4 regions of the Paenibacillus sp. UNC217MF genome follow, and region 1 is predicted to be linked to each of the others. Evidence: riboswitches for the same ligand, from Rfam matches in the RefSeq annotation. Region 1 holds a riboswitch; each other region holds the start of a gene.
What was found. A riboswitch is a leader RNA that binds a small molecule or an ion and turns the genes downstream of it on or off. The one in region 1 is predicted to bind cyclic di-AMP.
Positions count from the first base shown of each region.

Region 2: it holds a riboswitch for cyclic di-AMP, as region 1 does, so the genes downstream of both, BP95_RS0114655 (3D domain-containing protein) here and kdpF (K(+)-transporting ATPase subunit F) in region 1, are expected to answer to the same signal.
Region 3: it holds a riboswitch for cyclic di-AMP, as region 1 does, so the genes downstream of both, BP95_RS0119240 (3D domain-containing protein) here and kdpF (K(+)-transporting ATPase subunit F) in region 1, are expected to answer to the same signal.
Region 4: it holds a riboswitch for cyclic di-AMP, as region 1 does, so the genes downstream of both, BP95_RS0113290 (C40 family peptidase) here and kdpF (K(+)-transporting ATPase subunit F) in region 1, are expected to answer to the same signal.

Region 1 covers NZ_KK366030.1:209,262-211,464, reverse strand. The annotation lists gene kdpA (potassium-transporting ATPase subunit KdpA) at 1-1,127, opposite strand, end outside; gene kdpF (K(+)-transporting ATPase subunit F) at 1,182-1,259, opposite strand; cyclic di-AMP (ydaO/yuaA leader) riboswitch at 1,562-1,739, opposite strand; gene BP95_RS0127850 (hypothetical protein) at 1,754-2,161, opposite strand.
Region 2 covers NZ_JMLT01000026.1:49,684-51,886, reverse strand. The annotation lists gene BP95_RS0114660 (TatD family hydrolase) at 1-729, shown strand, start outside; cyclic di-AMP (ydaO/yuaA leader) riboswitch at 923-1,126, shown strand; gene BP95_RS0114655 (3D domain-containing protein) at 1,445-2,203, shown strand, end outside.
Region 3 covers NZ_KK366027.1:726,762-728,964, forward strand. The annotation lists gene BP95_RS32685 (polysaccharide deacetylase family protein) at 1-379, shown strand, start outside; gene BP95_RS0119240 (3D domain-containing protein) at 465-1,175, opposite strand; cyclic di-AMP (ydaO/yuaA leader) riboswitch at 1,185-1,353, opposite strand; gene BP95_RS0119245 (amino acid ABC transporter ATP-binding protein) at 1,613-2,203, opposite strand, start outside.
Region 4 covers NZ_JMLT01000022.1:50,069-52,271, forward strand. The annotation lists gene BP95_RS0113285 (hypothetical protein) at 102-614, shown strand; gene BP95_RS0113290 (C40 family peptidase) at 920-1,399, opposite strand; cyclic di-AMP (ydaO/yuaA leader) riboswitch at 1,403-1,544, opposite strand; gene BP95_RS0113295 (hypothetical protein) at 1,840-2,203, opposite strand, start outside.

The DNA of each region.
Region 1 (2,203 bases):
CCGCCGAATACGGTATTCAGCATCATATTCGCCATCGGGATCAAGCCACCGAGTGGTGTCAGCGTGTCATGCATATTATTGACTCCGCCCGTCTCCGATGCAGTCGTAACGACCGAATACAGTGACGATTGCACAACGCCAATGCGCACTTCCTTCCCTTCCATGCTGCCTGTTCCACTTAATCCTGCTGCGTTCAGCACAGGATTGCCCATATGTTCGGCCGTAAGCGATGATCCGAGCATAATGAGGAACAAGATCGCCATGGAGACGAACAGCACTCGCCCTTCCTTCTTGTTGCCGACCATGCGGCTGTAGGCAAACGGCAGCCCCGTGCACAGCATCAGCATGAGTAAAATATGAATTAAATTCGTCACACCGTTCGGATTCTCGTATGGATGTGCGGAGTTCGCTCCAAAGTGGCCGCCGCCATTGTTGCCAAGCTCCTTAATCGACATCATAGCTCCTACAGGGCCGAGCGGAATGTGCTGCTCTGCTCCTTCAACGGTTACTGCACTTTCCATTGGACTTAAGGATTGCGGAACCCCATTCCAGATGAACAGTACACTGGCAGCGATCGCAATAGGCAGGAAAATGCGCGTAATCGAACGCACAAGGTCTGCCAAGAAGTTGCCGAGCGGCTTGCCAGTCAAACCGCGAATAATCGCCATTACTGCCGCAAGCGCAGTAGCAGGTGACGTAAACATCAAGAAAATAATGCCCGTCATTTGTGACAGCGGAGACAGTCCACTTTCACCGCTATAGTGCTGCAAGTTCGTATTCGCCATGAAGCTGATCGCCGTATTGAATGCTACTCCCGGTTCCATGCCAGGAATGCCATTCGGATTCAACGGCAATACCCCTTGAAGGCGGAATATTGCATACGTCACCACAATCATTAGCACGTTCGTGGCAACTGCTGTAAAGGCGTATGCCTTCCAGCTTTGCGATTGATCCTTAATGCCGAAACACTTAAATAAAAAACGATCTATCGGACCAAATACAAGGTCCAACGGTCTTGGAGCTCCGCTATTATCAAACACCCCTGCCATATATATTCCGATCGGACGCGCTATCGCCAAGGCAAGCAATAAGGTAATTCCAATGGCGATCCATTCGATTGCACTCATTGTTCCGTTCCACCCTTCTCTAATGTACAAATATCAACAATCACTCTGCCCAAACTAAAATCGTTCCGGCTTGACTAAGGCATATAACAAATAAATGAACAGCGCCGTAATCAAGGTGAATAACACGATCATCATGAGCGATCACCCCGTTCATCCACTTCCGCCTTGCACCAATGGAGAATGCCCATTACGCTTAGTCCAAGCAGTGCGAGAAGAATCATCATGACTGCATCAAACATAGTCCCTTCCTCCTCCTGAATAAGGTTCTCATCTCTCCAGGCAATGCTGCCGCGATCCCGACCTACCAAGACTTCTCGCTCTGTAGGAACGCGCAGGCAACACAAAAAGCCACACGGAAAGAGGGACCCTTTCCGTGTGGCTTTTTTCGCGCGTCGTCAAATAAACGTGCGCGTAATGTTCCACGACGAAATAAAGGCTGCCTCCTTGGACGCTTACGAGGTTAGCTGACGGATTCGGGCGCGAAGAGTCGCCCTACCAGCCAGGAACGGATTCCTGTGCCGGATTCACCCCTTGCGCGAACTGCAGATGTACAGCTGGCGCACTAACATTGGTTCCCCCGTTCCCATGAATGGGATTCAGCGGTGAGCATTGCCTATATGGATAAATTAGATGATATCTGATAGTAAAAATGAAACTTGATCCGATTGCGTATAAATGACGTAATTTGCACCAAGCAATCGGTAGATCGACTGCGGATGATGACGCTTCGTCACGATTGTGATCGGATCCGTCGTCCATTGCCGGCATATTTGAAGCAGCCGGCAGGAAAGCGCAAAGCTCTGTTCAAACACATAGATTCGGCCAATCGGGACATGAGGGACGGCCCACGCCTTCGGCTCCGTCGTATTGATTCGGCATATGGAATGAACGCCAATACCTTCCAATCGCTTTGCCAATCGCCCATTATGGGCAATTCCCGCCACCGAATATCCTGCTCCTTTCAACTGACGTATGAATTCAATCCCCGTCTCACAGCCTGCGAACACTGTAATGACCCGGTCCGCATCGTACATATCCAGTTCCTCCTGTTCATCTGTCCGAAGCCCTACTTGCAA
Region 2 (2,203 bases), on a different contig from region 1:
TTTGATGAGGATCGCGATCAGGTTATCGCACGGGCCGTTGAACAAGGGGTGACCCGTATGGTTAACATCGGGTTCAATCGAGAGACGATCCCGACGACGATGGCGTTGGCAGAGAAATATGATTTTATCTATGCAGCCGTGGGCTGGCATCCGGTAGATGCGATAACGATGAAGCCGGAGGATATAGACTGGATCGCCAAGCTAACGGAGCATGAAAAGGTTGTGGCGATTGGCGAGATCGGACTGGACTATCACTGGGATACGTCTCCGAAGGATGTTCAGCACCGTGTATTCCGCGAGCAAATTGGGTTGGCGCGAGAATTGAAGATGCCGATCATTATTCATAATCGTGAAGCGCACGAAGATGTAATCCGCATCTTGCGCGAGGAGAAGGCTCACGAAGTAGGGGGCATCATGCACTCCTTCTCAGGTAGCTGGGAAACAGCGAAGATGTGCCTGGATATGGGCTTCTACCTTTCATTTGGAGGACCTGTTACTTTCAAAAATGCAAAACAGCCGAAAGAAGTACTTGTTAAGGTTCCGAATGATCGACTGCTTGTGGAGACGGATTCTCCCTATTTGACTCCTCATCCGTTCCGAGGCAAGCGCAATGAGTCCGCATATGTTCGTCTTGTTGCAGAGGTTGCAGCAGAGCTGAAAGGTATGGAATTTGAAGAATTTTGCAGAATGACGACTCAAAATGCAATGACATGTTTTGACATCGCGTGAAAACGGGCCAAAAACAAGTGAAAAAAAGACATTGGCCATAAAATAAGTGGATTTCATTATGAAAAACGGATTAAGTTACATTTTTTTAACCATTTTTCGCGAAAAACGGAATTGCTACTGTCTTTACAAGAAGATTGCAAACACGATATGATTTCTCACAGATGTTATTACACAATTCAATATTGTTCCAACTAATTCAGTATCGCTTAATCTCCATGAAGTGGAGAGCGGGGGAACCAGAGTGTGAACGACATGACATGAGTACATGTTCAATCACACGGATTAATTCCTTGGGGTGAATTAGGGACGACCGAGCCATGAGCCGGTTGGTTCCGATAGGGCGACTCTCAAGCCCGAACCCGACAGCTAACCTCGTCAGCGTACCGAGAGAGGGTTCCTCGCGTCCTGCACTGTTGACGTTTGGGTTTCTATTACGGAAGCCGCGAAAGAGTCTCCTCTTACGAAGGGCTTCTTTTGTTTACTCTCAAACATTCTTTTTTTTGAATAATGAGAATAAAGACGTCATAGGGTGTAAGAAATAGGAGGTGGGAGCAGCCAATACTGAAACGTTGGTACGGAGATTTCGGCATTGTCTTGAACGATTACATGCTCGTTTATGGCAAGTGAAGTCTCTCGTAAACATTCTTGAAATAGTCGCGTCAGATGGAATCATGCAGAGCACTCGACGGCGGGACTATGTAAGGAGGACCGAGAAATGGGACAGATCGTGAACAACGAAACCCATGAACCCCGATCATCCAGCATGTCACTCGCATTGCGATGGAAGCATGAAAATGTGCGTGTTATCACCGTTATTGCAGCTGTAGCAATCGTGATCACATTAATAGCAGTCTTGACTTGGTATAATGTAACGAAGAAGACAGTGGCTGTGCTCGTTGATGGACAAGAGCGTTCAGTCGAAACTCGCCTAGATACGCTTCGCAATGTTTTGGATGAGCATGCGATAGCGCTTGGGGCATACGATGTAGTATCGAAGCCGCTTGATGCAGAAATTGCTGATGGAGATCGAGTTATTATTGAACGCGCTTTGCCTATCCAAATTACAGCGGATGGGAAGAAAGAAACACAATTTACGACGAAGAAGTCGGTGCATGATGCACTGAGTTCGCTGCAAATCCAAGTGAACCCTGAAGATAAGGTATTCCCTTCTAAGCGTGCCTCTATTTCGAAGAACATGGATATTCGTATCGTCCGTGTCAGCAAGAAGATGGAAGAGCGTAAAGTGAAGGTTCCTTATCAAGTGGTGAAGCAGGCAGATGCTACTCTCCTTAAGGGGAAGACCAAGACGGTTCAAGATGGAAAAGAAGGCTTGGTTGTCCAGAAAGTACAGAAAACGTACGAGGATGGTAAGCTCGTATATGCGCAGATGGTCGACAAATCCGTTCATACAAAACAAGTGAATCAAGTGATAGCCTATGGAACGAAGAAGGAACCGGAAGTTGCTGTTCTGTCA
Region 3 (2,203 bases), on a different contig from region 1:
TGAACACCAGGTGAAGGATACTGAACGCATTATCGAGCAGTCTACCGGATATAAGCCTCGATACTTCCGTCCGCCATATGGAGAAATCAACGAAGAGCAATTGCGCTGGGCAGGAGATAATGGATACATGGTCGTCAATTGGGATGTAGATACAAACGATTGGCGTGGATTAACCGCTTCACGTATTTTGCAAAATGTGATGCGTGGGGTACGCCCAGGTTCCATCGTATTGCAGCATGCCAGCGGAAGCACACAAAATGGGTATCTGCATGGAACCGTGAAAGCACTCCCATCAATTATTCAGCAGTTAAGGGAGCGGAAATATGAATTCGTCACCCTGCCTGATCTACTCCAAGATCAGAAGGAAAAGAAGGAATAAGAAAACAAGCCCCGCCATAATGGCGAGGCTTGTTGTTCAATTGCTATTGTAAGTATTCATCTACATCTATATATAATAGTAGATATTATTTCAACACATATACTTTAACGTCTTGCACGCCGAATGTGTTGCCTGTCTTCTTGCTTACCGGTACAAATATGTCAACCTTTTTCCCCTTGATTGCACCGCCTGTATCCGTAGCTACAGCAACCATACCGCCTGTCGGTAAGTGTTTGAAATCATATCCCGTAATATACAATTTCGTACCAAGCGGAATCACTTTTGGATCGACCGCAACTGTACCTAGTTTCAATGCATTACCCAATGCATCTACTGCGCCCCATTTGCCATTTTCACTCGGATGAGCTGTGTAGGCTGTTGCACGCATGCTTATCGTTTTCTTGTATGTCGCTGTACGTCCAGAGGACAATTGAACTACATTTTTAGGAGCAGCTTGTTGTACTGCTGCTTTCTGATTATTCGAAGCCGTTTTGACTGCCTGTTCGTCATTTTTTGCTACACCCAAAGCATTATTGACTGGCATCCCTTCCAATACCGACTTTTGAACAACAGGGCTTGGAAGTTCGATGGAGAGTCCACCATACAGATTTTTCGGATTAATTGTCGGGTTTGCCGACAATACGGATTCAACACTCATGTTGTAATTCTTAGCAATTGAATAGAACGTTTCTCCTTCTTTTACCGTATAGGGCTCAGCCTGTGCCGGCAAAATTTGAAGAATGGACGCAAGTCCAAGTAAAGCTGCTGTAATCGTTAGTGTAATTCTTTTACGCATATGTTTTGTTTTCCTCCTGTGCATTAGCCTGCGGGGTTAGTTGTCGGATTCGGGTCAAGGAGTTCCCCTACGCCATTCCAAGTTGCGGAATAAGCGATTCACCCCAAGGTGTTCTCGTAATATCGAACACCGGTCAATAATCCCCCGTACGGGTGTGTCGTTTCGGCTCGGATTGCATCATATCACAATTTTGTAACCTGTGCGCAGGAATATGATGGTAACTCTCTGGAACCCGCGCCCCCCAATGGATTGAAGCTTCAAATTTTTTTTATTTCATAACAAATTTGTAATCAGAGATGACATTTTTGTAATCTTTCTGTTTCCATCATAGCACATATTTCAGATTTGTAAACGAAAACGCTTACATAATTCAGCAAACAACAATAGGCACCCCCTAAGGATGCCTATTCGAACACCTATATATTTACAATACCTCTTTACAATACTCTGCTTAGAAAATCCTGCGTTCTAGCATGCTTAGGATGGTTAAATAATTGGTCTGGAGAACCTTCCTCCACAATATTGCCGCCATCCATAAACAAAATACGATCGCCCACTTCACGTGCGAAGTTCATCTCATGAGTTACGATTACCATCGTCATTCCCTCTCCGGCGAGTGATTTCATGACCTCAAGCACTTCGCCGACCATCTCTGGATCAAGCGCTGATGTCGGCTCATCGAACAGCATCACATGCGGCTGCATAGCAAGTGCTCGCGCAATCGCGATACGCTGCTTCTGTCCACCGGACAATTGTCTAGGGAATGCCTTGGCCTTATCCGCCAAGCCAACCTTACCAAGCAGCTCCATTGCTAGTTTATTTGCTTCAGCTTCTGGCACATGTCTCACCTTTATTGGAGCAAGGGTAATATTTTGCAGCACGGTCATATGGGGAAATAGGTTGAACGATTGGAATACCATCCCCATTTTTTCACGTGTTTTGTTAATGTTGTGCGACTTGTCAGTGATGCACTGATCCTCGAATCGGATATCCCCTTGTGTCGGAGTTTCCAGCAAATTAATGCAACG
Region 4 (2,203 bases), on a different contig from region 1:
AGTGCTTCATTCTCTCTAAGTGAATATTTAGCTTATTTTCAGTTTCATTTCAGGAATTACGAACATACTATAGCCATCCCTTACATAAGGAGGTGGAACCTATGAAACGCAATTCAACCGTAGCAGCGTGGACGTGCCTAATGCTTCTCTTGATGGCTTCACCTGCAGCAGCGCAAAGCAGAACTGCGCTAGATGCTGCAACAGATAAGAGCAGGGAGCAAGCTGCTGTACGAGTGGTCACTTCATCTCAGGCTGTACAGCCGAATCAGCAGAGCACGGAGACGGATAAGCAATTAGAACAAGTACAGGCACAAATGAAGGAGCTTCGTGCAGAAATGAAGCAGCTGCGCGAGAAGAAGCTTCAATTGCTAGCTAAGAAACACGGAATTTCGACAGAAGGCAAGACCAACAAGCAAATTCACCAGGAATTACGCGAGAAATTAGGCATAAAAGGACGACTGTTCCACGAGAAACATCACATTAATGGGAAGCATGTCGAGGATCGTCAGACTCAGCTTCAGCACGAGGAAGAAAAGCATCGAGCGGAGGCGGATGGGCTCACACCAGAAGAGATTAAGGCGAAATTCCAAGAATCGAATGGGTCAGTCAAGTAAATCAGAAGCGTCTATGCAAAAATAGTGAATATCCAGACAAGATATTGGGACATGCGTACAAGCGCATGTCCTTGTGTCGTTAATGGCGATGAGAATGGTTGAAACCGAAAAAGAAATATTTCGTAAAGATAGATAAAAGCACGAATCGTTGACATGCAGAGATGCATAGGATAAAGAAGTTGGATTTGCGCGGATAATGAGGGTAACATGAAACAACCCGACGAAAAGGCGCGTAGCGCTTCTCATCGGGTTATGTAGTCGTTCATATCATTATAAGAGTGCAGTAAACAATCAAACTATTGATATTATTGATTTTCAGTAGCGATAGACGAGAAGTCATTCTCGCTCATTACACGACGTGCACCTACATAGCGCTTCTCGTAGTAGTCCATGCTAAGGCTGTCGATGCGCGTACCCTTGCTTGTCGAAGCGTGTGCAAATTTGTTGTCGCCTACGTAAATGCCGACATGCGATACACCGTTGCTGCCGCTTGTGTCAAAGAAGACCAGGTCTCCTGGACGAAGCTCGTCTTTGCTAACTTTCTCACCAGCGTCAAATTGCGACGAAGATGTGCGAGGAAGATCAATTTCGAACTTGTCGAACACGTACTTCGTAAATCCGGAGCAGTCAAAGCCTTTCGTTGTTGTACCACCATACTTGTACGAAATGCCAAGCAAACCTTCAATCGTGTTGTCCATTTTGGATGCTGCGAATGTGCTGCCTGCACTGAACGAAGTAAACAGAACGCTCAGTCCGAGCACCGCTGTCACTAGCTTCTTCTTCAAAGGGAAAGCTCCTTCCGTGCCTGCGAGGTTAGCTGGAGGGTTCGGTTGAAGGACCCCTATGATCCCTGTGTTACAAGATCAATTCACCCGTAAAAACTGGTTCCCCCGCTTTCCGGTCCGCCCGGAAACTCGGCATTCTGGTTTTTGGAATATGTATTGCTGCGTGCGATAGTAACAATTTTGCAAGAGTTAGTGCCGCTTTCATGACAAAGTTGTAATAAATCTAGATTTATTGTAACAGACGGAAATTCCTTTGACAAATATTTTTTGTCCTTGACACGAAAAAAACTTGTCAGATCAGCGTTTTTTTCGCTGATAGACAAGTTTTTTAATTCATTTTGTTAGGTTACGCTGCTTCAATATCATCGTAACCCTTTGTAACTTTGTAACTTTGTAACTTTATAACTCTGTAACTAAATTGCGTTCAATCAGAACCCCCATTATTTCATCTGTTGCTCTGCTTCCTGCCAGACAGCGTGGCGTGCAGACAATCCCCACATTTTAAGTATAGTCATAATGGCAGGCAATGCCTGTTGAATAATGAGTGCGGTAATTCCGGTGAACACGGCCGCCGCCGTTGTGGACAATATGCCTACGCCAATAGTGATACCAATAAAGAGAAGTGACAATCCTAGAATGGGAAGCAAGCGACGAGTTCCGGCTGTCACAGATCGAATTAACGGTGTTTCTGAGGCAGCGCCGAAGTTAAGGAATAAGAACAATTGATGAACAAGCCAGCCGCCAATGAACCAAGCGATTACAAACGGTGCCACTGCCACGAGTAAGGAAGACAGAGAAGCCGAT